Regions from separate parts of the Vreelandella neptunia genome, predicted to be linked through region 1. Evidence: predicted binding sites of a transcription regulator. Region 1 holds the regulator's gene; each other region holds the start of a gene.
What was found. The regulator FNR, encoded in region 1, switches genes on or off when oxygen is low (the NO sensors DNR and NnrR bind a similar motif). The targets are predictions, from matches to a motif close to TTGATNTANATCAA.
Positions count from the first base shown of each region.

Region 2: a site for FNR is predicted at 5,681-5,694, ahead of SR894_RS10750 (ribonucleoside triphosphate reductase). Genes of this name have one in related genera too.
Region 3: a site for FNR is predicted at 2,320-2,333, ahead of SR894_RS20040 (DUF2933 domain-containing protein). Genes of this name have one in related genera too.
Region 4: a site for FNR is predicted at 2,198-2,211, ahead of SR894_RS16460 (cytochrome ubiquinol oxidase subunit I). Genes of this name have one in related genera too.

Region 1 is NZ_CP140255.1:3,404,321-3,412,382, forward strand. Features, by position in the region: gene ccoG (cytochrome c oxidase accessory protein CcoG) at 1-140, shown strand, start outside; gene SR894_RS15895 (FixH family protein) at 147-680, shown strand; gene SR894_RS15900 (heavy metal translocating P-type ATPase) at 677-3,178, shown strand; gene ccoS (cbb3-type cytochrome oxidase assembly protein CcoS) at 3,175-3,420, shown strand; gene SR894_RS15910 (sulfite exporter TauE/SafE family protein) at 3,417-4,109, shown strand; gene hemN (oxygen-independent coproporphyrinogen III oxidase) at 4,188-5,621, shown strand; gene fnr (fumarate/nitrate reduction transcriptional regulator Fnr) at 5,706-6,452, shown strand; gene ttcA (tRNA 2-thiocytidine(32) synthetase TtcA) at 6,445-7,365, opposite strand; gene SR894_RS15930 (3'-5' exonuclease family protein) at 7,628-8,062, opposite strand, start outside.
Region 2 is NZ_CP140255.1:2,311,338-2,319,399, forward strand. Features, by position in the region: gene SR894_RS10730 (nitrate reductase subunit alpha) at 1-1,852, opposite strand, end outside; gene hemN (oxygen-independent coproporphyrinogen III oxidase) at 2,027-3,412, opposite strand; gene ubiU (ubiquinone anaerobic biosynthesis protein UbiU) at 3,680-4,675, shown strand; gene SR894_RS10745 (U32 family peptidase) at 4,685-5,632, shown strand; gene SR894_RS10750 (ribonucleoside triphosphate reductase) at 5,770-7,521, shown strand; gene nrdD (anaerobic ribonucleoside-triphosphate reductase) at 7,566-7,730, shown strand; gene SR894_RS10760 (anaerobic ribonucleoside-triphosphate reductase activating protein) at 7,801-8,062, shown strand, end outside.
Region 3 is NZ_CP140255.1:4,359,056-4,367,117, reverse strand. Features, by position in the region: gene SR894_RS20050 (hypothetical protein) at 1-34, opposite strand, end outside; one part of gene SR894_RS20045 (IS3 family transposase) at 1,046-1,283, shown strand; one part of gene SR894_RS20045 (IS3 family transposase) at 1,283-2,199, shown strand; gene SR894_RS20040 (DUF2933 domain-containing protein) at 2,466-2,672, shown strand; gene SR894_RS20035 (hypothetical protein) at 2,713-3,057, shown strand; gene SR894_RS20030 (APC family permease) at 3,278-4,615, shown strand; gene SR894_RS20025 (hypothetical protein) at 4,643-5,101, shown strand; gene SR894_RS20020 (heavy metal translocating P-type ATPase) at 5,094-7,406, shown strand; partial or broken gene SR894_RS20015 (ISL3 family transposase) at 7,421-8,062, opposite strand, start outside.
Region 4 is NZ_CP140255.1:3,531,733-3,539,794, forward strand. Features, by position in the region: gene cydB (cytochrome d ubiquinol oxidase subunit II) at 1-512, opposite strand, end outside; gene SR894_RS16460 (cytochrome ubiquinol oxidase subunit I) at 509-2,080, opposite strand; gene polA (DNA polymerase I) at 2,340-5,129, opposite strand; gene SR894_RS16470 (homoserine kinase) at 5,309-6,268, shown strand; gene speA (biosynthetic arginine decarboxylase) at 6,265-8,062, shown strand, end outside.

The sequences.
Region 1 (8,062 bases):
TCGAAGCCGTCACTGTGACCGCTGATCCCGACGATTTACAGCAACCCAGCCATCCCATTGTATTTACGCTGCAGGCTCAACAGGATGCGGATATTCGCCTTGAGCGCGAAACCAGCTTCCTGGGCAACATTAGGAGATAAGCAACTATGTCATCCCTACCTTCTGGCGATAAGGTGACGCCTTGGTATAAACAGTTTTGGCCGTGGTTTTTAATCGGCATTCTGCTCTCGTCCATTATGTTTAGCATTACTTTTGCCGTTATGTCGGTTAAGAGCTTCGATGGCATGGTTGTTCAGGAGGATTATTACAAGCATGGTAAAGCCATCAATATGGTACTTGCCAAGCAAGACCGTGCCCGAGAGTTAAACCTAAGCGCAGATTTACGCCTTGATCCGCTTACCAGCGACATTGTGATTGATTTAAGCGGCGATGCGCGACCGGACAGACTTTATTTAGATCTTATCTTCCCGACCGAAGATGACCGTGATCAATCCTTTGTACTTGAGCATGTCCGCGATGGGCGCTATATCACCCAAGGCCCTGACAACCTGCGTTACCGCTGGTATCTACAGATTCAACCCGCGCTGGAAAATGCCGATTGGCGCCTTACCGGTGAGGCTACGTTCCCCGATGAAAACAGCGTCGCGCTAATGCCAGGAGGGCGTACAGAAAGCGAATGAGCGATGTAACGGATGTAACGACTCCTGCGCCCTGCTATCACTGTGGTAACCCGGTGCCCGCTGGGGCTCCCTGGTCGATTACCCTTGATGATCATGCCCATCCGCTCTGCTGCCCTGGCTGCGAGGCAGTGGCTCATGCCATCGTCGACGGTGGTTTAGAAAGTTACTACCGCTACCGCACCGAACTGCCCGAACGTCCGGATGAGCGCCAGGCTGCCAAGGCCGATACCTGGTCGGTGTTTGACGACCCCGGCCTGCAGGCGCAGTTTGTTCACCCCGACGGCGATGAGGGCAATGTCAAAGCGACCCTCGCCATCGAAGGCATTACCTGTGCCGCCTGTGCCTGGCTGATCGAACACCGTTTAAATGCTTTAACAGGGATTGCCTCCAGCGCGGTGAATTTAACCCACCACCGCCTGCGAGTGAGCTGGGATCCCCAGCAATTGAAACTCTCGCAACTACTGGCAGAACTGGCCGCCATTGGCTACGACGCCCAGCCCTACGAGCCAGATCAGGCTCAGACGCGCATGCAGCATGAAGAGCGTATGAACGTGCGTCGGCTGATCATCGCCGCTGTCGGCATGATGCAGGTGATGATGTTCTCTATCCCGATCTATGTCTCCGGCCCCGGTGAAATCAGCGACGACTTCTACGCGCTGTTTCACTGGCTCTCCTTTGCCCTGGCCACACCGGTGGTGTTTTTTTCCGCCCAGCCGTTTTTCCGCAACGCCCTGCGCGACCTGCGCACCGGCGTACTGGGCATGGACGTACCGGTCTCGTTAGCCATTGGTGGCGCTTATCTTGCTAGCAGCTATGCCGTGCTATTCGACGTCGGCGAGGTCTATTTTGACTCGGTGGCCATGTTCACCTTTTTTTTGCTGTTTGGCCGCTACGTGGAAGGCCGTGCCAGACGCCGCAGCGGGCATAGCGGCAATGCGCTGAGCGGCGTGCTGCCAATTTCGGCCACGCGATTAGAAAGCGATGGCAGCGAGCGTATTCTGCCCGCCAGCGAACTCTCTCCCGGTGATCGCGTATTGATCAAGCCCGGTCATGACGTGCCCGCAGATGGCATCATTGAGGAGGGCGAATCGAGCCTGGACGAATCGATGTTGACCGGTGAATACCTACCGATAACCCGCCGAGTGGGCGACCCGATTACCGGCGGTAGCCAAAACATGGAAAACCCACTGGTCATCAGGGTGACCCACGCCGGGCGCGATGCCCGTGTCGCGGGTATCGTCGATCTTACCGACCGTGCCTTTGCCAGCCGCCCTAGGCTTGCCCAGATGGCTGCGCGTATGGCGCACCTATTCGTGCTGCGCCTGCTAGTGGTCACAGCCTGCGTGACTATCGCCTGGTGGTTTATCGACCCCTCACGGATGCTCTGGGTGCTACTTTCGGTGCTGGTGGTAACCTGCCCCTGCGCGCTGGCGCTGGCCACCCCAGCAGCACTGACCGCCGGTCACGGCCAACTGCGTAAGCGCGGCGTATTGATCACCCGCGCCGATGCTATGGAGACGCTCTCTAACGTGACCCGGGTGATCTTTGATAAAACCGGCACCCTAACCCGCGGCGAAATGCACCTTACCCAAATCCAGCCCTTTGGTGAATTAACCGCCGAGCGTGCACGGGCCATTGCCGCCGCCCTTGAAGCCCACTCGGAACACCCGATCGCCCGCGCCTTTCGGCCATTCCGGGAGGCTACCCTGCAAGCCAAAGATATTCACAGCCACACAGGGCAAGGGCTAGAAGGGAGCCTAAACGGCGCTCGTTGGCGGTTGGGCAAGCCCAGGTTTGCAATAAATGGCGCAATGGATAGCGCAATAAATGGCGCCGTGGATGACGTCATAGCGGCGCCTGCCAAAGGCCAGTGGCTGCTGCTTAGCGAAAACGGTGCGCCCCGCGCCTGGTTCGGCTTGCACGACGGCGTCCGCGATGACGCTGCGGCAACGATCAAAGCCCTCCAGGCCCTGGGGTTAAGCGTTGAGCTGCTCTCTGGCGATACCCAGGATGCCGTGGAAAGCTTGGCCAACCAACTTGATATTGCCACCTGGCATGCGGGCACCAGCCCGGAAGGCAAGCTAGCCCGGATAAAAGAGCTCCAAGCCGCAGGCGAAACCGTGGTGATGATTGGTGACGGCATTAACGACGTGCCGGTGTTAGCCGGAGCCGATGTGGCGATTGCCATGAATGGCGCAACTGACCTAGCCCGCACCCGCGCGGACGCGGTACTACTCAGCCCGCGCCTGATGCGAATTTTTGAGGCTATCGAGATTTCCCGCGCCACCCGGCGTATCATGCGCCAGAATATGATTTGGTCAGTGTGTTACAACTTTTCGGCGCTGCCGCTGGCAGCAATGGGGCTGGTGCCGCCCTGGCTAGCCGCGATTGGTATGTCGCTTAGTTCGTTAGTGGTAGTGGGTAATGCGCTGCGACTGTCTCGCTGGCGCACCCAGCCCGCGCCAGCGCTCGACACTTCAACACCGGTAACCGCATGACGATTCTATACCTGCTCATTCCACTCTCGCTGATTTTGCTCGGCCTGGCCGTCTGGGCGTTTTTCTGGGCGGTGAAAAATGATCAGTTCGACGACTTAGAAGGTCCGGCGCACCGGATTCTATTTGATGAGGATGAAAACGACCTCAGCCCCGAGCAGCGCCGCCAGCGTCAGCAAACCAAGCAAAAAAACGCTGCGCCAGCCGATGCAAACTCACCCGACGACCCAGAGCCCCGTTCATGAATCCGACGGGGCTCGATCTGCCGCCGCTCATGGCGGCGTTTGTGTTCGGCTTGATGGGTGGCGCCCACTGTATCGGCATGTGTGGCGGCATTATGAGTGCGCTCACCTTTGCAGTACCCCCTAGCATGCGCCACCCGGCACGCATGGGGGGCCTGCTGCTCAGCTATAACGCAGGCCGTATTATTAGCTATATGAGCGCAGGCGCGCTGGTGGCGCTGCTAGGCACGCTGTTTTCCCTTTCTGCTACGGCACGCCTGCTGCTGCAGATATTTGCCGCGCTGATGCTGATCTTAATGGCACTGTATATCGCCAACTGGTGGAAAGGGCTGCTCAAAATTGAGGCCGTAGGCCGCCGCCTATGGCGCTTTATTGAGCCCGTGGGGCGTCGCTTAATGCCCGTGGTGCACCTTCCCCAAGCCTTTGCCCTGGGGGCACTCTGGGGCTGGCTCCCCTGTGGTTTGGTCTACTCCATGCTGGCCTGGAGCCTGGCGATTGCCGACCCGCTTCAGGGCGCGCTACTCATGGGCGCCTTTGGGCTTGGCACCCTGCCTGCACTACTTGCCACTGGCCTCGCTGCCCGCCAACTCAGTCATTTGATACGTCACCCCGCGACCCGCAGTGTGGCAGCGCTGACAATTATCGCTTTTGCGCTGTGGCAGCTGTGGACACTCACCGCACACAATCTCTAATAGCATGACGTGGCTCAACCTTTACGCCTTCGTCGCGGGTTAGGCTAGCGGCATTTCCTAACGTCGGAGCGCCCCTTCATGCCCGTTCATGCCCCCGCTGCATTGCCTCTTGCACCCGCAGCTGCCGCAGCCCCTATGCAGCCGGTGTGGGATGAAGCGTTACTGCGCCGCTACGACACCAGCGGCCCACGCTACACCTCCTACCCCACGGCACTGTCGTTTCACGAGCAATTTACCCCTAGCAACCTGACCCAGGCGCTGGAGCGTAGCAATGCCAGCAAGCGATCGCTCTCGCTGTATGTTCACGTGCCCTTCTGCCGCAAAATCTGCTTCTACTGCGCGTGTAATAAAATCGCAACCAAAAACACCGCCCTGGCCGAGCCCTATATAGCCCGGCTTGACCGTGAAATGGTGCTGACCGCACGCCACTTGGATACATCACGACCGGTGGAGCAGCTGCATTGGGGCGGCGGTACGCCGACGTTTCTCAGCTTGAACCAGATGGGCGACCTGATTGATCGCCTGGATGCCCGCTTTGGCCTTTCGTCGTCGACTGATCGCGATTACGCGATTGAAATAGATCCTCGCGAAGCGGATGTGTTTACGCTGCGCCATCTCGAATCCCTCGGCTTTAATCGCATTAGCCTGGGCGTGCAGGATTTAAACCCTCTGGTGCAGAAAGCGATTAATCGCATTCAACCTCGGGTACTTACCGAAACGCTGATGGATGAGGCGCATCGTTTGGGCTTTCGCTCGCTCAATCTCGATCTAATTTACGGTTTGCCATTTCAGACTGAAAAAAGCTTTGCCGACACGCTACGCCAGGTGATCGAGCTCAACCCGGCGCGCCTTTCAGTGTTTAATTACGCACATATGCCCGAGCGCTTTGCCCCGCAGCGGCGTATTAATGTCGATGACTTGCCGGGTGGCGATGAGAAACTGGCGATTCTGCGCACCACCATCGAAATGCTCACCGCAGCAGGCTATGTGCATATTGGTATGGATCACTTTGCCCGACCTGACGATAGCTTGGCTATTGCTCAGCGCGAAGGCTCGCTACAGCGTAACTTTCAAGGCTACTCCAGCCACGCTCAGTGCGACTTAATCGGGCTTGGCGTTTCGGCGATTTCACGCATTGATGACGTCTATGCGCAGAACCCGAGCGATCTGGCAAGCTACGAAGCGGCGCTGGATAAGGGTCAACTCGCTACCGGGCGTGGCGTGCGGTTGAGTGATGACGACCTGATCCGGCGGGACGTGATTGAGCGGCTGATGTGCGATATGGGCATTGACCTGGCCGCCGTTAGCCAACGCTGGAACATCGATGCCCCCCGCTACTTTGCGCCAGCGCTTGAGCGCCTGCAGAGCGCCGAGCAGGATGGCCTGCTGACCCGCAGCGGCGACCAGCTTAACGCCACGCCGATGGGGCAGCTGCTGATTCGCCATATAGCGATGGCGTTCGATGCTCACCTGGCGCAGCAAACGGGCCAACGTTACTCAAAGATTGTTTAATCATCTTTAAGCAGGCATGCTAAAGCGACTACAATAGGTAAGGCTTTTCTAATTGATAAGCGGGATTCTCTCAAGGAGCAAAGCATGTTGGAACCCATGAGCCGTCGGCGCTCGCTACTCCATGAAGCTCGCTGCCAAACCTGCAGTTTGAGTTCACTGTGCCTGCCACTTGCCCTTGAGCTGGACGACGTGGGGCAGTTTGACGCCATTATTCGTCGTCGCGCGCCGCTGAAAAAAGGCGAACCGCTGTTTCGTCAGGGCGACGCCTTTACCAGCGTTTACGCTGTACGTTCGGGCAGTTTGAAGCAGACCAGCGCTGAAGGTAACGGCAGCGAACAGCTAACCAATTTCTACCTACCCAGTGAGCTGGTGGGACTGGATGGCATTGACGAAGAGCACTACCCCGGTAGCGTTATCGCCCTGGAAACCACCACCGTCTGTGAGATTCCTTTTGACCGCCTGGACTTACTCTCAGAAGAGTTGCCCGAACTGCGGGGCCAGCTGTATCGGAGCATGAGCAAAGAGTTGCGCGATGACCGACGCATGATGCGCCTACTCTCGCGCAAAACCGCCGATCAGCGGCTGGCCACCTTTTTGATTACCCTTTCGGACCGTTTTCGTCGCAGAGGCTATTCGCCTTACAGCTTTCGCCTCTCAATGCCCAGGGCTGATATCGGCAACTATCTGGGCCTCGCGGTTGAAACGGTCAGCCGCATACTAAGCCGCTTTCAGCAACAGAATGTGGTGGCGGTCTCCGGGCGAGAGGTCAACATTCTCGATATGCAGCGTTTGATTACCCTCGCCGAAGAGGAAGAGCAAACGGTTAGCTGACGTTATAGGCCTGGATGCGCCCTGCCAGCAGCTCTGCCTGCTTGGCCTCTAGACCTTCAAAATCGAAAAGGTTGCGGTCAGCCAACTGGGAAGGGGCAATGTTGGTGACGGCCTTGAACATGCTTTCCAGACGGCCAGGAAACTTTTTGTCCCACTCGGCGAGCATCTCTTTCACCACCTGGCGCTGCATATTAGGCTGTGAGCCGCAAAGATTGCAGGGGATAATCGGAAACGCCATCAGCCGCGAAAACTCGGCGATATCAGCCTCTTTGCAGTAGGCCAAGGGCCGAATAACGATATTTTTACCATCATCGGATAACAGCTTTGGCGGCATCGCTTTTAGATTGCCGCCAAAAAACATATTGAGAAACAGCGTTTCGAGAATATCTTCCCGGTGATGACCCAGGGCAATCTTATTGGCGCCTATCTCTTCAGCGAAACCATATAGCGAGCCGCGCCGCAGCCGTGAACAGAGCGCGCAGGTGGTTTTACCTTCGGGGGTTTTCTCTTTCACCACCGAGTAAGTATCGCGCTCGACAATGTGGTACTCCACGCCCTGCTTATCCAGATAAGCGGGCAGTACGTGTTCGGGAAAGCCCGGCTGTTTTTGATCCAGGTTGACCGCTACCAGCGAGAAATTGACCGGCGCATTGCGCTGCAAATTGCGCAAAATCTCCAGCATGGTGTAGCTGTCTTTTCCACCGGAGAGGCAGACCATCACGCGATCGCCTTCACTGATCATTTGGTAATCAATGATCGCATTGCCCACTTCTCGGCGCAGACGCTTTTGCAGCTTGTTAAATTCACGCTTCTGCTTCGCATCAGCCAGCTCAGGCTGGTCGTGCTCAGCGTCAGCTGGGGTGGCTCCAACCGTATTAAGGTGAGCAGGATCAAAGTGATCAAGAGTTTGCATGGTATAAGCACTGCCGAGGGTAGAAGGCGTGAGATAAAAAAGTAATAACTATTCTAACAACACTCACCGCCTGACCCAACTAATCAGACGTAGCCACACAAGATATCGCAATTGAAAATGACTATTTTGAACGCTGTACCATATCTCGGTGCGAGGGTAGCTTGGAGCGAGGGTCTTTTGTCATGGATGACAAAAGTAGCGCCCAGGGAGGGGTTCACAGCGCCCTCGCGGAAAGCTGCCCTCGCCACGATGAAGGAGACTACTATGCCACCTCCGCCATAATACGCTGCAGGCGCATATACAGCAGTGCGCTGGCGGTGGCCTCTCCAAGCACACTCTGCACGTCTATGGCGGGCACTTGCCAACACGCCAACGCCTGGGCGAAGCTGCTGGGCGCCTCGACCTCCGGGTGCAAACGCCGTAGCTGGCGCTGATGCAGTTTTGCCACATCGACCTGGGCGTTGGGCAGAGCAAAATTCAGCCGCTTAGTGAGAAGTGCATTTAACGCCCCGATGCGCTTCTCCAACTGCCAGCCAACGATGGGACGATTGCCGATAAATTCCACTAACGCGCCCAAGTTATCACTGCTTGGCGGCAGCACCGCCCCCGCCTCGCATAGCAAGTGATGACGGCGCAGCGTTGCACTTTCGGGCTGCTTCGTGCTGCCCAAGGTGATTACAAAGGCACGACTGGTATG
Region 2 (8,062 bases), 1.1 Mb from region 1:
GCGGCGGGCGCTGCCAGTCGAGGCCAAAGGCCAAAGGCGTCCAGCCAGTCTGCGGACGCAGTTTTTCCTGACCAACGTAGTGGGCCCAGCCGCCACCGCTCTGACCGATACAACCACACATGACCAGCATGTTAATCAGGCCGCGGTAGTTCATGTCCATGTGGTACCAGTGGTTCATACCGGCACCAACGATGATCATGCTACGGCCGTTGGTTTTATTGGCATTATCGGCAAATTCACGGGCAATGCGGGTGCACTGCTCTGCAGGGACGCCGGTGATTTTCTCCTGCCACGCGGGGGTATAGGGACGAATCTGATCAAACGAGGTCGCGCCATCATCTTCGCCGTCGCCGACAAAGCCACGGTCGATACCGTAGTTGGCACACATCAGATCAAAAACGGTGACCGCCAGCATTTCGCTGCCATCGGCTCTCTTCAAGCGTTTGGCGGGCAAATTGTGGAACAGTAGGTCATCGGCGGCGCCAACACCGGCTCCTTTTACGTGCTCAAAGTGTTCGTGTTCGATACCACCAAAGTAAGGAAACGCAACGCGCGCGACGCTATCGTGGTGATTGACCAAACTGAGTAACGGCTTGATTTCAGCGCCAGCGGCGTCCAGCGATTCCAGGTTCCACTTGCCCACTTCGTCGCCGGTTTCGCCCCAGCGGAAACCGATGGAACCGCGCGGTACCACCAGCTGGTCACGGGTTTCGTCCCAGGCAACGGTTTTCCACTCGGGATTGTTTTCCTGGCCCAGGGCAGCATCAAAATCACTGGCACGCAGTTGGCGGCCCGGTGCGAAGCTGCCATCTTCACGCACTTCCAGTTCCACCAGGAACGGCATGTCAGTATAGCGGCGTACATAGTCAGTGAAGTAAGCACTCGGGTTATCGAGGTGGAACTCTTTGAGGATGACATGGCCCATGGCCATCGCCAGGGCGGCATCGGTGCCCTGTTTGGCGGACAGCCATTCGTCGGTGAGTTTGGAGACTTCGGCATAATCCGGAGTGATCGAAACCGTCTTGGTGCCCTTGTAACGTACTTCGGTAAAGAAGTGGGCATCCGGGGTACGCGTCTGGGGCACGTTGGAGCCCCAGGCGATGATGTAGCCGGAGTTGTACCAGTCTGCGGACTCGGGAACGTCAGTCTGCTCGCCCCAGGTCATTGGCGAGGCCGGCGGCAAATCGCAGTACCAGTCGTAGAAGCTCATGCAGACGCCACCAATCAGCGAGAGGTAGCGGCTACCCGCGGCGTAGCTGACCATCGACATGGCAGGAATAGGCGAGAAGCCAAGAATACGGTCGGGGCCATACTGCTTGGCGGTGTAAACGTTAGAGGCCGCCACCAGCTCGTTGAGCTCGTCCCAGTTACCGCGAACGAAGCCGCCCATGCCGCGAGCACGCTTGTACTGTTTGGTCTTGGCGGGGTCTTCGACAATAGACGCCCAGGCGTCGACCGGGTCTGGGTTAGCCTTGAGCGCTTCGCGCCATAGCGCCAGCAGCGGCTTGCGGATCAACGGGTACTTGAGGCGGTTAGCGCTGTACAGATACCAGGAGTAACTGGCGCCGCGGGGGCAGCCACGCGGCTCATGGTTAGGCAGGTCGGGACGGGTACGGGGGTAGTCAGTCTGCTGGGTTTCCCAGGTAACCAAACCGTTTTTGACGTAGATCTTCCAGCTACAGGAGCCGGTGCAGTTCACCCCGTGGGTGCTGCGTACCACTTTGTCGTGCTGCCAGCGGGCACGATAGCTATCTTCCCACTGGCGGGATTCGCTGCGTAGCTCACCGTGTTCGTTGGCAAAAGGTTCGCGGGACTTGCGGAAGAAATTCAGCCGATCTATGAAGTGACTCATGGTCGATCTCCAGGCTCCTCGGAAATTTGCATACCCGACAGTGCGGGTTCCATGGAGTAGATTCTGCGTGATCGACAAGCGAATTACTGCGTGATTACCTCCATATACACCCTATCTACCCCCAAGGTGATAGAGCGGCCAACGTAAAGGAATAGACGGTTGGCGCTGTTGAAATTACACCGTGCGCGAATAACGGTTTTCCGTTGGTTTCAGGTAGGCGTCGAACGCCATGGCCAGGTTGCGGATCATCAATCGCCCCGACGGCAGCACCTCGATTTCATGGTCGCGCAAAGCAATTAGTCCGTCGTCCGCCATCTCTTCGAGGCTCGCCAAGGCACTCGCGAAGTAGCTGCGAAAATCGATATTGTGCCAGGCTTCGATAGCGGCAAATTCAAGTCGGCCGTGACACATCAGGGTATTAATGACATCGCGGCGGAGGCGGTCGTCATCGCTAAGGCGATAGCCACGGAAGACCGGTAAACGCCCTGCATCCAAACGATGCTGATACTGGGCAGTTTCCTTGACGTTTTGGCTATAGGTATCGCCCACCTTACCAATCGAGGTAATGCCCAGCCCAATCATGTCGCAGTCGGCGTGGGTAGAGTAGCCCTGAAAATTGCGCTGCAGAGTGCCATTTTCACGGGCCAGGCTCAGCTCGTCATTCGGAAGGGCGAAGTGATCCATGCCGATGTAGACATATCCTGCAGAGGTCAGCCGGTTAATCGTAAGCTCCAGTAGCTCCAGCTTGCGCTCGGGTGGCGGCATGTCTTCGGGGCGAATTAGCCGCTGAGCTTTAAACAGTTCGGGCAGATGAGCGTAGCTATAAGCGGCAATGCGATCCGGTTGCAGGTCAATAATCTTGGTTAGCGTCGTATCGAAACTCGCCACCGTCTGCAGCGGCAAACCGTAGATCAGGTCAACGCTGACCGATTCAAACCCCGCCTCGCGGGCAGCCTTGACCAGGGATACTACCTGCTCTTCGCTCTGGACGCGATTGACCGCTTGCTGCACGTCGTGATCGAAGTCCTGAACCCCGAAACTCAACCGATTGAAGCCCAGCGTGTAGAGCTCGTACACCTGTTCGGGGGTCACGGTGCGGGGGTCTACCTCCAGCGAGAATTCGCGCTCTTCAGGTGCAGCGAAGTGAAACGCTTCGTCCAGCGCCGTCATCAGTTCGCTTAGCTGGGCGTTGCTTAAGTAGGTTGGGGTGCCGCCGCCCAGGTGTAATTGGGTCATTTGCCGGGTGGTATCGAACAGCGCTCCCTGAACACGTATCTCCTGTTTTAACCACTGGAGGTATTCGGCGGCTCGTTCGGTATTATGAGTAATGATTTTGTTGCAGGCGCAGTAGTAGCACAGGCTTTTGCAGAACGGGATATGCACATAGACCGAAAGCGGCTTGGGTACTGCGACCCGATTACTGCGCTCGGCGGCGCTACGGTATTCATCCTCGGCAAACGCAGCATGAAACTGGGGCGCAGTGGGATAAGAAGTGTACCGCGGGCCTGGGCGGTCATATTTCTCTACCAGGGGGCGATTGAAGAGCAGTTCATCTTGCATGATTGGAATAGGTCTCTGAAAAGGGGCTCTAGAAGAGTTCTCTGAAAAAGGTCTCTTAAAAAGATCTCTTAAAAAGATCTCTGGAAGTGGGTGCAGCAAGCATTGGTTAATATTCATACAATATACGTTTTAAAAACTGCCTGCATCCAGCTTGCCTACTCTGCAGCGTTATCCTCTTTTGAAAGCCACCCCGATATGACCTGTGTCAAAAGCCGACAAAAAATAGGTGACTAAAATGCTCGGACTTTCCCCGCAAGGAGTCTCGCTATGGAGCTTGTATGTCCCGCTGGTAACCTGCCCGCCCTCAAGCGCGCTGTAGATGAAGGTGCCGACGCTGTCTATTTCGGTTTCCAGAACATAACCAACGCACGGCAATTCGCAGGGCTAAACTTTACCGACAAACGTGCCCGCGAGGGGATCGATTACGCCCACCGACATGGCAAACGCGTTTTTTGCGCCATTAATACCTATCCCCAGCCCGATGGCTGGCAACACTGGACTCAGGCCGTAGACCAGGCCGCCGAACTGGGCGTGGATGCGCTGATTCTCGCCGATATGGGACTGCTCGACTACGCTACTCGCCATCACCCCGAGATCTCGCGGCACCTTTCAGTGCAGGGTTCGGCGACCAGCCATGAAGCGCTACGCTTTTACCACCAGCATTTCGGCATCAAGCGCGCCGTACTGCCAAGGGTGCTGTCAATCACTCAGGTACGCGACCTGGCCAAGCAAACACCGGTAGAACTGGAGGTGTTCGCTTTCGGCAGCCTGTGCATCATGGCCGAAGGACGCTGCTATCTCTCCTCCTACCTGACCGGCGAATCGCCCAATACCAGGGGCGTCTGCTCGCCAGCGGCCCATGTCCGCTGGGAAGAAACGCCTGAGGGCTTAGAGTCGCGCCTTAACAATGTTCTTATCGACCGCTACGCCGAAGGCGAGCGCGCGGGCTACCCCACCCTATGCAAGGGTCGCTTCGAGGTGGCGGGCGAGACCTATCACGCCATTGAGGAACCCACCAGCCTCAATACCCTGGAGCTATTGCCGGAGCTACGCGACCTGGGTATTAGCGCCGTCAAAATTGAAGGTCGTCAGCGCAGTCCCGCCTATGTCTCTAAAGTGGCCGGGATCTGGCGTCAGGCGCTCAACCGCTTAGAGGCTCAACCTGAGCGCTTTGATCCAGACCCCGCCTGGATGGCCGGCCTTGCCGCGCTTTCCGAAGGTGCCATCACTACCCTAGGCGCCTACGAGCGCCGCTGGAAATAGGAGCCTACTATGCCGAACACTACACCACCCCCATCACCGACCTTATCAACCGGCCCTCTTCAACTCTCCCTCGGGCCGGTGCTTTTTTACTGGACTCGGCAACGCTACGCCGACTTCTACCGCGAGGCGGCCGACTGGCCGGTAGAGATTATTACCCTGGGCGAAACCGTCTGCTCGCGGCGCCGCGACATGAAACTGGACGACTGGCTAGGCATTGGGCGCGAACTCACCCAGGCGGGCAAGCAGGTAGTACTCGCCAGCCAGACATTGATCGAGTCCGAAGCCGACTTGCGTGACTTGCGCAAGCTGTGTGACAACGGTGATTTTATCGTCGAGGCCAATGACCAAAGCGCCCTGCAACGACTCTCCAGTGCCGGACTGCCGTTCATCGCCGGTGCTGCGCTCAACCTCTACAACCCGGCGACAGTGGGCGTCATGGCACGTGCTGGAATGAAGCGCTGGCAAGCGCCGGTGGAAATGTCACAGCAAGATTTGGCCAAGCTTATTCACGATTGCCACCAGGCAGGCATTCCCCATCCATGCGAAGTATTCGCCTACGGGCATCTCCCCTTGGCCTGGTCATCACGCTGCTTTACCGCCCGGCGCCACCAAACGCCTAAAGACCGCTGCAAGTTCGTCTGCCAAAAGTACCCCGAAGGCTTGGTGCTACGTTCACAAGAATCCCGCGATGTTTTTACCCTGAACGGTATTCAAACCCTTTCCAGCGCCTGCCAGGATCTGCGCCATGAACTGACGGTCATGGTGGATATGGGGGTATCAGTGGCACGTCTCAGCCCACGGGCGGAAGGCATGGCCATGGTAGTCAAGGCTTTCGACAAGGCCCGCCACGGCAGGTTACCTACTCCCGATCCTTTAACGCTGGTGGATGCTGAAATCTGCGACGGTTACTGGTATGGCCGACCGGGTATGGATAACACCCGCACGATGATTGGCTAAAGCCATAGCCTAGGCGCCACCACGTCTTACTATTTTTCCCCACCATTTTTGATCTGGATCATTTATTGCAAAATCCTGAACGCTTACCCTTTAACACCACATATAGTATTTATTTTTATTAAAGTTAGCATATATAGGTGAATTGGGTGAAAAGCTCCACAAGCGTTCAGGTAGCAAAGCATCATATTGACGTCGCCCCGACGGTCAATGAGTACCTCCAACGCGCCGACTGGCGTGTTCACGCCAATGCCAACCAGGGCTATTCATTGGGCGGTTTAATCCTCAACGTCTCGGGCAAGTTGATAGCCAACTACTGGCTCGATGAGATTTACCCCCACGCCGTGGGGGAAGCTCATAGGGAAGGTGATTTGCATATTCACGACCTGGATATGCTGTGCGGCTATTGCGCCGGCTGGTCGCTGCGTACTTTGCTGCTAGAGGGATTCAATGGGGTGCCGGGACGAGCCGAAAGCAACCCGCCCCGCCACCTCTCAAGTGCCCTCGGGCAAATGGTTAATTTTCTTGGCACCTTGCAGAACGAGTGGGCCGGGGCACAAGCCTTCAGCTCTTTCGATACCTACCTGGCCCCCTACGTGCGCAAGGACGGCCTCACCTATGCACAGGTCAAGCAGGCGCTTCAGGAATTCATCTACAACCTCAATGTGCCTTCGCGCTGGGGTAGCCAGACGCCCTTCACCAACCTAACCTTCGACTGGGTTTGCCCCGACGACTTGCGCCAACAGGTACCGGTTATCGGTGGAGAGGAGCAGCCGTTCAGTTACGGCGAACTGCAGGTTGAAATGGACTTGATCAACCGAGCCTATTTGGAAGTCATGGAGGCCGGTGACCGCCACGGGCGTGTGTTCACCTTCCCGATACCCACTTATAACATCACCCATGATTTCGACTGGGAAAGCGACAACGCCGAGCGGCTCTTCGCACTGACCGCCAAGTACGGTCTGCCCTACTTTCAAAACTTTCTAAATTCGGATCTGGAACCTCACATGGTGCGTTCCATGTGCTGCCGCCTGCAGCTTGATTTGAGTGAGCTGCTCAAACGCGGTAACGGTCTGTTCGGCAGCGCGGAGCAAACCGGATCGTTGGGAGTAGTGACGATCAACTGCGCCCGGCTGGGTTACCGCTTTGCCGGCGACCGAGCCGGGCTTTTCAGTGAGCTGGATCGCCTACTGTCGCTCGGGCGCGATAGCCTCGAACTCAAGCGCGAGCGCATTCAGCAACTAATGGATCAAGGGCTCTACCCCTTTACCCAGCGCTACCTGGGCACCTTACGCAATCATTTCTCCACTCTGGGTGTGAATGGGCTTAATGAAATGGTGCGCAACTTTACTAGGGATCGCTGCGATATCGCCGACGCCCAAGGGCTGCAGCTGGCGCTGGATCTTCTTGACCACGTCCGGGAGCGGATGCGTGAATTTCAAGAACAGACCGGCCATATGTATAACCTTGAAGCCACCCCGGCAGAGGGCACCACTCACCGCTTTGCCCGGGAGGATCTGACTCGCTTTCCTGACATTCTTCAAGCCGGTACACCCGAGGCGCCCTACTACACCAATTCCAGCCAATTGCCGGTGGGTCATACCGATGATCCCTTTGAGGCACTGAGCCATCAAGACCCCTTACAGACTCGCTATACCGGTGGCACGGTATTGCATCTCTATATGCGCGAACGGATTACCTCGGCCTCCGCCTGTCGCAAGCTGGTTAAAACGGCGCTCTCTCACTTTCGCTTACCCTACCTCACAGTGACACCCACCTTTTCGATCTGCCCGGTGCATGGCTACCTGTCGGGTGAACATGAGTTCTGCCCCAAGTGCGACGAAGCACTTTGGGCAAAAACGGCGAGCGCAATCGACGCCGCCACGGCTTGAGGCATTTGCCTCTCTTTTTCTCAACTCGTTTAAGGAACACGCTAATGCAAACCTCTCAATATGCTAGCTTGCCCACTGAGCAGCGCCAGCGCTGCGAAGTCTGGACCCGCGTCATGGGCTACCACCGCCCGGTAAGTCAGTTCAATATCGGCAAACGTGCCGAACACCAGGAGCGACGCCATTTTACTGAAGCCGCCGCCTCTCGGTAGCTAGCCTTCACTTTTCTCTAACGTCGGCTGGGGGGTCTGGCGACAGGCGCCCCAGCAGAGGGATATCACTATGGCTATGCAGACGACACTTGACGACATCACAACTAAATTATCTTCGATTCGGCTGCCGATTGCCGGCCTTGTGCCCATGACCACCCTGGATTATCCCAATCATCTGGCGTGCGTTGTCTTTCTCCAAGGCTGCCCGCTACGCTGCGGCTACTGCCACAATCCCAACATGATCCCGCCGCGCCGAGGTGAACCCCAGGAGTGGCAAGCGATACTGGAATTCCTGAGCACCCGGCAAGGCCTGCTGGAGGCGGTGGTTTTCA
Region 3 (8,062 bases), 950 kb from region 1:
TAAAGGTTCTGGATTGTTTAAGAGAAACGGTCACAAAGGCGCACTCTATGTAAACTCAACATAGAGATTGTCGCAGCAATTATTGTTTAGTCGCAACAATTGTTGGAAATGACATTGAGACATGGAAGTTAACAAATTTCATATAAAATAAACTTATTACCTAACGACTGAGGCGCCTTCAGGCTTAGTAAGATCGACTGGCTCACTTCACAATAAAGTTTTCGTCGCGCCACATATTTGATCTGAAGGCTGTGGAAGGGAGTTAGATTATTATGTTAGGTAAGCAATATAGTGTTAATAAACAACTAAGAGGTTCATAACGGTGACAACGACTCACTCCAGCGCTCGCGCTTATGGTTGCAAACAGGAGAGTACATATGTCCGTTTGGCTTGTAGATCGTTGACCTGCTCGTGCACATGGGCCTTAGGTGAACGTAAACCTGCTGACTTCGCGATAAGAGATTGACGCGTTTACAGAGCAGGAACATGTCGATACGATTTCCCAGGGATATCTGGGCTATGAACGTATTGGCGGCTATGAAGAGCTTCATGAGCACCTGGGAGTTAGCGTTTCAGACCCTAATGCGACCACCTATCGCCCTGTGCTGGCAATTTTTGCCACTGCGTTACTCATCGATTTTTCTGCCAGTTGGGAGGTTCAGTGCATAATATTCACTGCACGCGTGCTAGAGTATGCCGTAGCCACAGCGATCATACCCCCGGGTCTGCAAAAGCTGCAGGGCGTAGCGAGCTTTAGCGCCATGTTTCTCAACTATGACCTGCACGCCCAGCGCCAAGTCCCCTTCAGTTACGTTTACCTTCACGCCTAGATACTTCCGAAGCTACTAATTGCTGGCCGATACGCTTATCTGGCTGGCTGCGCCACTGGCGCTATTCGTTGGCACCGTGTGACAGGTTCTGTCTTTAAAGCGATATACCTCGATAAACGTGAGCTCAAGTGCGCCTGTGTCGGCAACAGTAATTGAATCGCCCCGGGTTTCGTAGACACCTCTAGGCCTTATACTAAAGGCATCTAGGAGGATCCATGAACCGTCCCCGTTACACTGAAGAATTCAAAATCGAAGCCGTTAAACAGGTGGTAGAGCGCGGCCATCGCGTTGCCGAAGTCGCTGAGCGGTTAGGCGTGTCAGGCCACAGCTTGTACCACTGGATCAAGCGCTACGATAAGCCGGTAGAACAACGACAAGAAGATGATGATCTCCACGCTGAAAACCGTCGTTTGAAGGCTGAACTAAAGCGCGTGTCAGAAGAGCGAGATATATTAAAAAAGGCCACCGCGTACTTCGCCAGGGAGTCCGACTGAGGTACGCGTTTATTCAAAACCATGCGAGCCAATATCCGATACGGCGTTTGTGCCGCATGATGGCCGTGCATCCTAGCGGCTACTACGCATGGTGCAAAAAAGTACTGTCTAATCGAGACCGGGATGATCAGCGTCTCTTGGGATTGGTCAAGCATGCGTGGCTTGAAAGCGGCGGTGTATATGGTTATCGCAAGGTCTACCAGGATTTGCGTGAGGCTGGCGAAGCCTGCGGTAAGCACCGAGTGGCCCGCCTGATGCGTAGGGAAGGTTTACGCTCCCAGACGGGCTACCGACGACGCCCTGGCTGCTATGGCGGTGGAAAACCGGCTGTTGTATCACCTAACCATTTAGACCGTCAGTTTGAAGTAACAGCGCCAAATGTTGCTTGGGTGACGGATATCACGTACATCCGAACATACGAAGGCTGGCTTTACTTAGCGGTGGTTATCGACCTGTTTTCTCGTCAAGTGGTTGGCTGGTCGATGAAGTCTCGTATGACCTCGGAATTAGTGCTGGATGCTTTGTTATCGGCAGTCTGGCGACGCAAGCCGCAAGGATCGGTGATGGTGCATTCGGATCAAGGAAGCCAGTTCAGCAGTGGAGACTGGCAAAGCTTTCTGAAAGCTAATCAGTTGGTGGGCAGCATGAGTCGACGTGGTAACTGTCATGACAACGCCGTTGCTGAAAGCTTCTTTCAACTCCTCAAGCGAGAGCGAATCAAGCGACAGATTTATTCGACACGCGAAGCGGCTAGACGTGACGTGTTCAATTACATTGAAATGTTCTATAACCCAAAGCGCCGACACGGGACAAGTGATAACTTATCACCGGTTGAGTATGAAAGGCGTTACTTTAAGAGCCTAACGGGTGTCTAGAATACTCGGGGCGATTCAAATACCCATTAAGCTTTGTATCGCTCACCGAAAACCTAATGATGATGGGAATGAGGCTATGGATACCGCTTGGGTAATTATCGCCTACTTTTTGCGAGGCGCTTGATCAGGATCATATTTCCCTCCGATGCTGTTCAGGTTGCGTTCAGACAAATCATCCATGCTGTTATTGGGGTTATTTATTTGATTTTTCCCAAACCAACGGCCTTAACTGCTGTTGGCTCTTTGGGCGAGTTACTGAGGTGATTATGAGTAACAGTACAAGTAGTCGTTTGCTGATGTTGTGGGTGCCACTTGCTGGGTTTGTCATTTGGGCGGGATACCTGATTGGAACCGAGCACCGTCTCCACCTATTTCAGTTCTTACCTTTCCTCTTTTTGGCAGCATGCCCACTGATGCATATTTTCATGCATAAACACCACGGCGGTCATAAGAACAAAATAGACAAGGACTGAACCACTCTATATATACATGTACGCGCCTGGGAGAAAGACCATGAAAACGACACAACAAGAGCACCGCTTGGGTGTTTCCAAAAACACACTGGTGACTCGGAATTTAAAAATCAAGCCTAGTAAATCCAAACGCATTGAAGAAGCGCTGTCAGATATCGACCGACTCTATGGAATGGATAAGGTGGTCTACAACGAGAAAAACCGAAATATCAGCCTTGCTTACGATGCGCTGAGGCTCTGCATCGATGACGTTGAAAAAATTCTCAAGCTCCATGACATACAGGTCAGCGCTGATCGGTGGAACCGCTTTAAGAAGGAGTATTACCGTTTCGTCGATCAGAACGTTAAAGACAACGCTAAACAGGAACCTTGGAGCTGTCATTAATAGTCATAACGGCTACATGACACAACCAGGAGCAAGACTAGCTAGTTTAGGGTAAGAGCTGCTTGCCTGTGGCCTCGCAAAATCAGACCTTCCGTTAGTCATTTGCCATGTGGCTGCACATAGGTTCTATATTTAATTTATATAGCATCAAAAAACACCGCACAGGAGTCCTCGGCAGTTATTGCTGCTGTGGTTGCCGTTAATACAAGGAGTCGCTTTCATGGTTGGGCAGGATAGAGCGCCACAATATAAAGAAAACAGTCTTTCGTTGGTCGGTGCCGTTGCATTAGGCACCGGCGTGATGATTGGGGCCGGTATTTTTGCGCTAACCGGCCAAATGGCCGAAATGACTGGTCGGCTATTTCCTCTAGCCTTTCTGGCCGCTGCCGTCATTGTCTCTTTCAGCGCTTATTCTTACGTTAAAATGTCCAATACCTTCCCATCAGCAGGTGGGATTGGCATGTATTTACAGAAAGCGTATGGCCCGACGCTTCCCACCGCCTTTCATGCCCTCCTGATGTATTTTTCCATGGTGATCGCACAGAGTTTTTTGGCGAGAACGTTTGGTTCCTACACGCTTGAGTTGTTTGACCTGGGGGATCGTTCACTATTTGTGCCCCTACTCGGGGTTGGTTTACTGCTAATAGCCTTTTTGATCAATTTATCCGCCAACCGCTTGATCGAGACCGTCGCCTCGGTGCTCGGATTTATCAAAATAGGTGGCATTATAGTGTTTGGTATTGTCGGCGTGTTTATTGCCGACTCCATCGAAATGGGTGCTGGCAACGATGCACCTACGCCTACGATAACGGGCTTTTTAGGTGCTACGGCGCTCGGCATACTGGCATTTAAAGGCTTCACGACGATTACCAATAGTGGTTCGGAGCTTAAAGATCCTAAGCGGAATCTTGGCAAAGCTATCACGATCTCGATTGCGCTATGCGTGGTGATCTATGCCCTTGTCGGTTTTGCCGTTGCCAGCAACCTATCTTTGCCTGAAATTATCGAAACCCAAGACTACTCCCTGGCCGCCGCTGCCCGTCCCGCACTGGGTGAAGCGGCAGTTGCGTTTACCGTCATTCTCGCCATGTTGGCAACGGCGGGCGGTATCATCGCCAGCGTCTTTGCCGTTTCACGCATGCTCGCCATGCTGACAGAAATGAAGCTGGTTCCTCACCGCCATTTCCACATGCCCGGCAGTGTACAAAAGCATACGCTGGTGTACACCATCGTATTTGGCTTAGTGCTCACCGCTTTTTTTGACCTGAGCCGCATCGCAGCATTAGGCATCATTTTCTACCTGATCATGGATATGGCCATCCACTGGGGTGTGCTTCGTCATCTCAAGGACAGAGTGGGGGCTAATCCTGTTATTCCTAGCATTGCCATACTACTAGATGCTGTCGTGTTAATCGGCTTTTTATGGGTAAAAGCCATCTCGGACCCCATGGTGCTCATCGTTGCTGGCGTAGTAATGGCTACTCTTTTACTCGGCGAATGGATTTTCCTATCCAAACGCGACGCTTCAAACGATAGCGAGCACTCTCACACTCATTAACGTTAATAGCGTTATAGGAGGTACCAAATGGACGTTAGAACCTTTGGTGAATTGATCGATTGGACCCGTCAGTTACACGAGCATCTTGCAGCTTGCCTTGCTCATTGCGCCGATATACACGAAGAAGAGCGCGCTCGCATGTTGCTCAATTACTTAGCTGCACAGGAAGCGGAAATGCAGCGCGTTGTGGCGCGCTTTGAACAGACTGCTGACGCGAAAGCATTAAAAACCTACGTTTATGACTATTTGGAGCATAAACCTATCCGTACGCATCGTACCTGCGATGCGCCCTATTCCACGCTAAGTGTTGACGACATTTGCCGAGAGGTTTTTGATTTCCATGAACAAACGATAAACCTTTATCGAACCCTCGTTGGCAAAGCGGAAATTCCTGAGGCTAAAGAGCTCTTAGATTCCCTTTTAGCACTTGAAGAGCACGAAGCCATGCGCCTTGTTCGCCAAACGGGGAGAATGAACGATGTCTGAAGACCATAACGAGACAAAGGTGAAAGACCCTGTTTGTGGCATGGACGTTGATCCCCATACCTCCCGCCACCGTGCCGATCACGCGGGTAAGACTTGGTACTTCTGCTCAGAAAAGTGTCAGGAAAAGTTTATTGCCAAGCCTGATGCGTATCTTGAGCCAAGCAAACAGTCACAAGCGTCAGTACCCTCGGGGTCTATTTATACTTGCCCGATGCACCCAGAAGTTCGACGAGAAGGCCCAGGCGACTGTCCAATCTGTGGCATGGCGCTGGAACCTGAGACCGTCTCTGCTGACACCGGCCCTTCGGACGAACTCAAGGACATGACCAGGCGTTTCTGGATCGGCCTAGTACTGACCCTCCCCGTGTTTGCCCTAGAAATGGGTGGCCACGTGTTTGGCCTTATGCATTTTATTTCCCAGCAAACCTCTAACTGGATTCAACTGCTGCTGGCAACGCCGGTAGTCGTCTGGGCAGGTTGGCCATTCTTTGTACGCGGATGGCGTTCGCTAGTGCATCGCAGCCTTAATATGTTCACGCTAATCGCGATCGGTACCGGCACCGCGTTGCTCTACAGTTTGCTGGCCACCCTCACACCGGGCATCTTTCCCGACGCCTTCCGTCTAGCCGATGGTTCGGTGGCCGTTTATTTCGAAGCAGCGGCAGTGATTGTCGTTTTAGTTTTACTGGGACAAGTATTAGAGCTACGCGCTCGTGAAAAAACCTCTGGCGCTATTCGTGCTCTGCTCGACTTGGCGCCTGCTACCGCTCGACGCCTTGATGATCAGGGCAATGAGGAAGATATCTCTCTTGACCAGGTTCAGGTAGGGGATCGTCTCCGGGTGCGCCCCGGCGATAAGGTGCCATTAGATGGCGAAGTGATGGAAGGTCGCTCCAACGTTGACGAATCCATGGTTACCGGTGAACCACTAGCGGTGAAAAAGGAAGTCGGCGATGGCGTCATTGGCGGCAGCATCAATGGTCAAGGATCCTTTGTCATGCGCGCTGACAAGGTGGGCCAGGACACGATGCTGTCGCAGATTGTGCAAATGGTCGCCAGCGCCCAGCGCAGCCGCGCACCCATTCAAGGGCTTGCCGACAAAGTCGCCAGCATCTTTGTACCCGTCGTTATTCTCATTGCTGTTGTGGCTTTCATCGCCTGGTCATTGTGGGGCCCTACCCCGCCGATGGCGTTTGGCCTTATTGCGGCGGTTAGTGTTCTGATCATTGCCTGCCCGTGCGCGCTAGGTCTTGCTACCCCCATGTCAATTATGGTCGGTGTAGGGCGCGGTGCCCAGTTAGGCGTGTTGATTCGCGATGCCGAAGCTCTTGAACGTCTAGAGAAGGTCGACACCGTCGTCGTCGACAAAACCGGCACGCTTACCGAAGGCAAACCACGAGTGACCGAGTTGATTCTCACTGAAGGCATTGCTGAATCGGAGCTTTTGCGCTTGGCAGCTAGTCTTGAGCGAGGCAGCGAGCACCCCTTGGCCCATGCAATAGTCGAAAAGGCTAAAGAGGCAGAGGTAAAATTAACAGAAGCGTTGGACTTCGAGGCTCCCAATGGCATGGGCGTTATAGGCCAGATAGATGGCAAGCGTATTGCCCTGGGCAACCGGCTATTGATGGAAAGCGAGGGCGTTAACACCCAGTCTCAAGACACACATGCCGATCAATTGCGCAGCGACGGTGCTACTGTCATCTTTGCGAGCATCGACGGGAATTTAGCTGGGCTGCTCGCCATTGCCGATCCGGTCAAGGAAACCACCGAAGAAGCCATTCGTTCACTCCAGGCTGACGGCATTCGAGTGGTGATGCTGACAGGCGATAATCGCACCTCCGCCAACGCTGTGGCACGTCGGCTAGGCATTGATGAGGTCGAAGCTGAAGTGCTTCCAGAGGATAAAGGCCGAGTGATTCAGCGTCTCCGTGATGAAGGGCGCATTGTTGTCATGGCCGGCGACGGCGTGAACGATGCACCTGCGCTGGCTACAGCGGATGTCGGCATTGCCATGGGAACCGGCACCGATGTGGCGATAGAAAGCGCTGGGGTTACTCTACTGCGAGGAGATCTTACCGGTATTGCCACGGCGCATAAGCTCTCAAAAGCCACCATGCGTAATATTCGCCAAAATCTCTTTTTTGCCTTTGCTTACAACGCGGCAGGCATCCCCATTGCCGCAGGGATTTTGTACCCCTTCACAGGTATGCTGTTATCACCGATTATCGCGGCGGCGGCGATGTCACTCTCTTCAGTGAGCGTGATTGGCAATGCTTTACGACTTAGGATGATTGCTATTAAGTAAGGTTCTTCGTCACTTCACGTGGATTTGGCCTGATCGAATAGGCGGCCCACCGGGCTGCCAATCAGGTAGATCATGGCGATAAAGTTGGCCTCGTTACGGTAGCCACGTGCCCGTGACCGAGCCGCTTGGAACAGACCATTCATTCCTTCCAGTCTTGCGTTCGTCAGTCCCGAGAGCCAGCGTCTGACCACCGCGTCGGCGTGCCGCTCAAGCGTCGCCAGGGCTTTCCCCATCGGCTTCAGCAGTGGCTTTTCAGACACCGCCGCCTGCATGACCTTGAGGTAGTTCGTGATCCGTGATGCGCCACCGAGCCGCTCTGGGCGTTGGAGCCTTCTGGATCCAGCGTAGCTTCTCCTTGATCACCCAGGCATCGGCCGTGGCGCTCTGATCGGCCACCAACTCCTGGAGCGCCGAAAGCTGTTTGGGTGTCAGGTTCTTGTTATCCAGGTTCTTCAGCAGGGCCCAGCGCAGCGACTTGGGGTGCCCCTGCTCCCGGCGCTCTTTCTTGCGTACCTCGTCCAGCCGCTTGGTGAAGGTCTGTACGATATGGAACCAGTCGACCGTTACCTCGGCCTTGGGAAGGTGCTCGGTCACGCCGCTAAGGAAGGCTGGCGACATATCGCAGACGACCTCGACCACATTATTCGGGTCGCCGC
Region 4 (8,062 bases), 130 kb from region 1:
AGTGCAAAGGGGTTCAATAGGCCTAGCAAACCACCCTGATACTCCAAGCGCAGATAGTCATCGAACTGGAAGGGCACACCCTGAAGAAGGTTGCCAAAGGCAACACCAAAGATCAGTGCAGGAACGGCGGAGCCGATCGTCAACCCCCAGTCCCAGCGACTGCGCCAGGTGGAGTTTTCCAGCTTGGAGCGATAATCGAACGCTAGGGGACGCAGGAACAGCGCAAACAGCGTCAGCATCAAGGCGAAATAGAAGCCGTTGAAAGCTGCCGCGTAAACCGGCGGCCAGGCGGCAAACAGTGCGCCCCCAGCAGTGACCAGCCAGACCTGATTGCCATCCCAATGAGGCGCCATGGAGTTGATCATCACCCGGCGCTCCTCGTCGCCATGCCCGACTATTTTGAGCAAGGTGGCAACGCCCATATCAAACCCATCGGTGACCGCAAAGCCTATCAACAGCACGCCAATCAGCACCCACCAGACAAACCTAAGTGTTTCGTAATCCATCATCATGCCTCCCGTGTGGGGGTTGGGAGTGGATAGTCAGCGTCGGTTTCCTCATCCAGGTAACCGCTGCCGGAGGGGCCCTTGCGGGCAAAGTGCTGCATCAACCACATTTCGATAATGACGAAGGTGGTGTAGAGGATGCCGATGGCAATCAGAGTAGTGAGCACCTGTTCGGCCGTTAGGCTGGAAATAGCTAGGTGCACCGGTAGGATCTCGCCGATGGCCCAGGGCTGGCGTCCATATTCAGCCACGAACCAGCCTGCTTCAGAGGCAATCCAGGGTAGCGGTAGGCTGAACAGCGCAAAGCGAAGTAGCCACGGGGACTTCTCTGGCTGACGACGTACGCTATGCCAGAAGGCCAGTGCAAACAGTACCAGCATGCTAAAACCCGCGGCGACCATGGCCCGAAAAGACCAGAAAAGCGGCCAAACCTTGGGGATCGACGCCTCTACGGCTTGGTTAATTTCGGCTGTGGTCGCATTGGCTACATCGTCGCTATAGGCGCTAAGCAGTAGCCCATAGCCTAGATCGCTGCGCACTGCTTCGAACCGGGCCTGATCCCCATCGCGCTCCTCACCACTGCGCAGGCGCTGCATGAGAGCGTAGGCTTCCTGGCCGTTGACGATGCGTTCGCGGTGCTCCTCTTTAAGCTCGCGAATGCCCATCACTTCGGTATCCAGCGAGCGCGTGGCGATCAAACCCATCACGCCAGGTATGCGGATGGCAAAGTCGGTGTGCTGTTTCGACTCGCTGGGGAGCCCAAAGAGTGTGAAGGCAGCCGGCGCGGGATGGGTTTGCCATTCAGCCTCAATGGCGGCCAGCTTGACCTTCTGCACGTCCCCCAGCTCATAGCCGGACTCATCGCCCAGTACAATGACCGATAGCACGCTGGCCAACCCGAAGGCAGACGCAATAGCGAAGCTGCGTCGAGCAAAGGCAACCTCGCGGCCCTTGAGCAAGTACCAGCTTGAAATCGCTAGCACAAACACCGCGCCGGTGACGTACCCCGCTGACACGGTATGCACAAATTTGACTTGGGCGACGGGATTGAGCAGCACTTCCGCAAAGCTGACCAGCTCCATGCGCATGGTGGCAAGGTTAAGCTCAGAGCCGACAGGATGCTGCATCCAGCCATTAGCCACCAGAATCCATAAGGCTGACATATTGGTTGCCAACGCCATGAGCCAGGTAACCGCTAGATGCTTCTCTTTCGACAGCCGATCCCAGCCAAAGAAGAATAGCCCGACCAGCGTCGATTCAAGGAAGAACGCCATCAAGGCTTCTATTGCCAGAGGCGCACCGAAAATATCGCCGACATAGTGAGAGTAGTACGACCAGTTGGTTCCGAACTGGAACTCCATGGCGATGCCGGTGGTTACCCCCAGCGCAAAGTTAATACCAAATAGCTTGCCCCAGAACTTTGTCATCTGACGATAAATGGTCTTACCGGTCATCACATAGACCGACTCCATGATCGCCAGCAGTATCGACAGCCCTAGCGTTAAGGGTACAAACAGGAAATGCACCATCGCCGTAAAGGCGAACTGCAACCTGGATAATTCAACAATGTCCATGAGTGACTCCCGATGGATAGCGTAAATACACCCCTCGCTCCACCGGGAAGCCGCAAGTTGGAACTCACCCAGGCAAAGCGATGGATATAAGCTTATTCCTCCACCTGAGCCAAAAATTTGACCTTGATCAACTCCTTATCCATGCACTCCACGGTTGCGACAAAATGCCCTCCAAGCCAACCTAGCAGCCTGTCGGGCTTGACCGATCGTCGCGAGATGCACGGATTCGCAGTAGATCAGTGTTAAGTCCGACAGGCTGCTAGTGCGCCTCATCCCAATTGGCGCCACTCTCGGCTTCCACAATTAGCGGCACTTTCAGTTCAGCCGCGCCCTGCATGCGCTTTTGCACCTGCTCGATAAACGCCTCGACCTGCTTCTCGGCTACCTCAAACACAAGCTCATCGTGCACCTGCATGACCATCAGCGCATCGAACTCGCCTTCCGCGAGCCATGCATCCACGTCGATCATCGCCTGCTTGATAATGTCGGCGGCAGTGCCCTGCATCGGCGCGTTAATCGCAGTGCGCTCGGCGCCTTGGCGGCGGTTACGGTTTTGCGACTGAATTTCCGGTAGATAAAGCCGCCGCCCCAGCACGGTTTCGACAAAACCATCCTCCGCCGCTTGAGAGCGAATACGCTCCATATAGCGGGCCACGCCGGGATAGCGGTCAAAGTAGCGATCAATATAGGTTTGCGCCTGGTTGCGCTCGATATGAAACTGGCGGGACAGCCCCCAGGCACTCATGCCATAGATCAAACCAAAGTTGATCGCCTTGGCGCTGCGGCGCTGATCGCCAGAGACCTTTTCAAGGGAGGTGCCGAAGACTTCCGCCGCCGTGGCGGTGTGAATATCACGCCCTTCGGCAAACGCTTCCAACAGCCCTTTATCTTCAGATAAATGCGCCATAATGCGCAGCTCAATTTGCGAGTAATCGGCGGCGACAATACGGTAGCCGGGGCGGGCAATAAACGCCTGACGAATTTTGCGTCCCTCTTCGGTACGGATGGGGATGTTCTGTAAATTGGGATCCGACGACGACAGCCGCCCGGTCGCGGTGACCGCTTGATGGTAGCTGGTGTGTACCCGACCAGTGGCTTTATTGAGCAAGCGGGGTAGCTTATCGGTGTAGGTGGACTTCAGTTTGGCCAGCCCCCGATGCTGCATAATAACCTTGGGCAGCGGGTAATCCAGCGCCAGTTCCTCCAGAACGCCTTCGGCGGTGGAGGGTGCGCCTTTGGGCGTTTTCTTGAGCACCGGGATTTTCTGCTCTTCAAACAGAATTTGCCCCAACTGCTTGGGCGAGCCGAGATTAAATTCGCGCCCGGCCAGCTCAAACGCCTCGCGTTCTAATTCGCCAATGCGCTGCTCTAACTGTTGGCTCTGTTTGTGCAGTAGCTCGGCATCTACCGCTACCCCGTTGCGTTCAATGCGCGAGAGCACCTTGATCAGCGGTAGCTCGATATTGTCTAACACTTCGGCCAGGCGCCCTTCGCTTTCGACCTGGGGACGCAACGTTTGCTGCAGCCGCAGGGTAATATCAACATCTTCGCAGGCATAAGGCGCCGCTTGTTCCAGGGCGATCTGGTTAAAGGTCAACTGCTTGGCGCCCTTACCGGCAATCTCTTCAAAGGAGATGGTCTTTTCACCCAGATACTTGAGCGCCAGCGAATCCATATCGTGCCGGGTGGCGGTGGAGTTGAGCACATAGGAGGCCAGCATGGTGTCAGCAAAAGGGCCTGCCACGGAAATCGCATAGTTGGCCAGCACGGAAATGTCGTACTTGAGGTTTTGGCCAATCTTGGTTTTTGTCGGGTCTTCCAGCAGCGGTTTTAGCGCCGCCAGCACCGTTTTGCGGTCAAGCTGCTTAGGTGCATCCAGGTAGTCGTGGGCAAGCGGAATATAAGCCGCCTCCCTCGCTTCCAGCGAAAAGCCAACCCCGACGATTTCTGCGTCCATGTAATTAAGGCTGGTGGTTTCCAGATCAAAGCAGAAGCGCTCGGCGTTTTGCAGTCGATCCAGCCAGCGCTCGAAGTCTGCCTGTTCGAGAATGACCTGATCTTCACGGACAGAGGCTTGCACAAAAGTGCTCGCATTCTCGGATTCGCTACTAACTTCCTCGGCGCTTGCAGGCGCAGGCTCGCCGCCTTTAACGTCATCCACACCTTCGTCTTTGCCTTCCAGCAGCTCGCCCAGCCACTGGCGGAACTCCATCTCTTTATACAGGGTGACCAACGCTTCACGATCCGGATGGGCAATATCTAAATCGTCCAAGCCCACCGGCAACTCGCAGTCGACTTTGATGGTGGCCAACTGATAGGAGAGAAACGCCTGCTCGCGATGCTCTTCAAGCTTCTTGGGCAGGGTTTTGGCGCCCCGGAAGGTGAGCGTTTTTACTCGCTCTAAATCGCCATAAATGGTCTCCAGCCCACCACCCATGCCTTGTAGCAGGCCGATAGCGGTTTTTTCCCCTACGCCGGGCACGCCGGGAATGTTATCCACCTTGTCACCCATCAGGGCGAGAAAATCGATAATCAATGCGGGCGGCAGGCCGAATTTTTCTTCTACGCCCGCCTCGTCCAGGGTTTCATCCTTCATGGTATTCACCAGGGTGATATGGGCATTGACCAGTTGCGCCATATCCTTATCGCCGGTGGAGATCACTGCATCGCGGCCCGCCTGGGTGGCGTGATGGGCCAGGGTGCCAATCACATCGTCCGCTTCGACGCCTTCAATACACAGCAGCGGCAGGCCCAGCGCTTTTACGCAGGCGTGCAGTGGCGCGATCTGGCTGCGCAGATCATCAGGCATCGGCGGACGGTGCGCTTTATAGTCGCTGTACAGGTCATCACGGAAGGTTTTGCCCGGCGCGTCAAACACCACGGCCATAGGGCTTTCAGGGTAATCCTTAATCAGCCGCTTGAGCATGTTCAACACGCCCTTCACCGCGCCCGTTGGCTGACCATTGGAGGTCGTTAGCGGCGGCAGCGCATGAAAGGCACGGTACAGATAGGAAGAGCCATCGACGAGGACGATCGGAGCGCGAGCCATAACCAAGTTCCATTGTTAAATAAAATTGCTTCAAAGAATTGCCAATAAGAGTGACTCATATGATACGCGTTGCACAGGCAGCCTGCAGAACCAAACTCGACTCTCTTATCACAACAACGCTGCCAACTGAGCGACCAAGCCGCTACAATAATGGGCTTAGCAACCTGGGCGAGACTCTCATGGCTGTATTTACTCCGCTTAGCGACGCACAGGTCGCCGCGTTTTTAGAAAAATTTGATGTGGGCAGTTTTGTTTCCCTTAAGGGAGTCGCGAACGGCACCGAAAATTCGACATTTTTTGTGACTACCGACCACCGCGAGCTGGTGTTAACCCTGTTCGAACAGGGCGAGCACGCGGAACTGCCGTTCTTTGTCGAACTGCTGGACTACTTGGACGAGCACCGTTTACCGGTGCCCGGCACGATTCACGATCGTGAAGGGATCGCGCTGCATAGCCTGGAGGGCAAGCCGGCGCTGCTATTTCCGCGCCTGCCTGGCCGCCATCCAGAAGCGCCCAATTTAGCCCAATGCCGTGCCTTAGGCGATACTTTGGGTCGCCTACACGTGGTCTCAAAACATTTTCCCGGCCACCGCCCCAACCCGCGGGATCTCAACTGGCTGCACGTGATGCACCATAAAGTTTTGAGTTACCTAAGCCCCGCGGATCAAACGTTGATGAAGGACGAAGTCGACGATTTCGAAAGCGCCTTTATGCAACACGGTGAATTGCCCCAAGGCGCCCTGCATGGTGATCTGTTTCGCGACAACACCCTGTTTGAGGGTGACCAGCTTGGCGGTATTATCGACTTTTATAACGGCTGCACTGGGGATCTTCTGTTTGATCTGGCGATTGTGGTCAACGACTGGGCCTCTAATGACGATGGCACGCTCAACGCTGAGCGCTACAATACGCTGTTGAGCGCCTACCTGGCGCGCAGGCCGTTAACGGCAGATGAACGGGAGCTATGGCCCACCATGCTGCGCATGACAGCACTGCGCTACTGGCTGTCACGCCTGCTGGTGGTCTATGTTGACCCTCCGGCCCACGATTTGACGCCCCACGACCCCGAGCGTTTTCGAACCATATTAACTGCGCGCATTGCCCACGGTGCACTGCCGCTACCTGAGGTTTCTGCATGAGTGTGATGGCTACGACTAGCCCTGCCCTTCGCGCACGGCGCACCTGGAATATCGATCAATGGGGTAGCGGTTACTTCGACGTGGATGACCAAGGCCAGGCCCTGGTGCGGCCGCTGGGTAGTGATGCCGAAGGCCCGGCACTACCGCTGAGCGGCTTGGTTCGTCAGCTGCAAAGTGCCGGGCTGCGCCTGCCGGTGCTGGTACGCTTTAGCGATATTCTTCACGATCGGGTGGAGCAGCTGTGTGGCGCTTTTGATGCCGCCATGAGCGACTGCGACTACCAGGGCGGCTACACCGCCGTTTATCCGATTAAAGTGAACCAGCAGCGCCGGGTGGTCGAAGAAATTCTGGCTACCGCCGAGCGCGGCAATGGCCGTGTGGGGCTGGAGGCGGGCAGTAAGCCGGAGCTGCTGGCCGTGCTGGCGCTTTCCGACGGCGGCTCCTCGCTGATTGTCTGCAATGGCTACAAAGACCGCGAGTATGTGCGGCTTGCGCTGCTGGGTGAAAAACTCGGCCACAAGGTCTATTTGGTGGTCGAAAAGCTCTCCGAGCTGCAGTTGATTTTGGAAGAGGCGAGAGAACTGGATGTTACTCCGCGTATTGGCCTTCGCGCCCGCCTAGCCTCGGTGGGTAAAGGCAAATGGCAGAATACCGGCGGCGAGAAATCTAAGTTCGGCCTCACCGCCAGCCAAATTCTTGAGGTGGTAGACACGCTGCGTCGCGAGGAGGCGCTGGAAAGTCTTCAGCTGGTGCACTTCCACCTGGGCTCCCAGATCGCCAATATTCGCGATATTCAGCGCGGGCTGCGTGAGTGCGCGCGCTTCTACCAGAACCTGATGCAGCTGGGAGCGCCCATTGACACCGTGGACGTAGGCGGCGGTCTGGGCATCGATTACGAAGGCACTCGCTCGCGCAGCTTCTGCTCCGCCAACTACTCGATGCGTGAATACGCCCGTAACGTCGTCAGCGCCTTTGCCCAGCTGTGCCAAGAGGCGGATCTGCCCCAGCCTCATCTCATCAGCGAATCAGGCCGCGCGCTGACCGCCCACCATGCGGTGCTGATCACCAACGTGATTGGCGAAGAGCGTATTGATGACACCCCGCCTGAACGACACGCCCAAGAGGATACTCAAGTTGAGTTACTCTGGCGTGTGTTCGAACAACTCGCCACTGCCCAAGAACCGCGCATGTTGGTCGAAGCTTGGCACGACCTGCTTCAAGCTGTGAGCGAGTTGCAGGAACGTTTTGTGATGGGGTTGAGTGATATTACCGCCCGCGCTGAAGGCGAGCGGGTCTATATGGCCGCCTGCGCGCGACTGCGCACCCAGCTGGATACCCGTAACCGTGCCCATCGGGAAATTATGGACGAGCTGGCGGAGAAGCTCGCCGATAAACTGTTCGTCAACTTCTCGCTGTTTCAATCAGTGCCTGACGTTTGGGGTATCGAGCAGATCTTCCCGGTACTGCCCCTTAGCGGGCTGGATCAAGCGCCCACCCGGCGGGCAGTGATTCAGGACATTACCTGCGACTCCGACGGCCGCATCGACAGCTATGTCGATGGCCAAGGCGTAGAGAGCACCCTGCCGCTTCCAGAGTGGGCTTCAGAGGATGAACGCTGGCTGGGGTTCTTCCTGGTGGGCGCCTATCAGGAAATTCTTGGCGACCTACACAACCTGTTCGGCGACACCGACTCCGTAGACGCTGCGCTCAATGCAGATGGCGAGTGGACGCTATCCAACCCGCTAGCCGGGGACTCGGTGGCCCAGGTGCTTGCCTACGTCAACTTCAATGCCA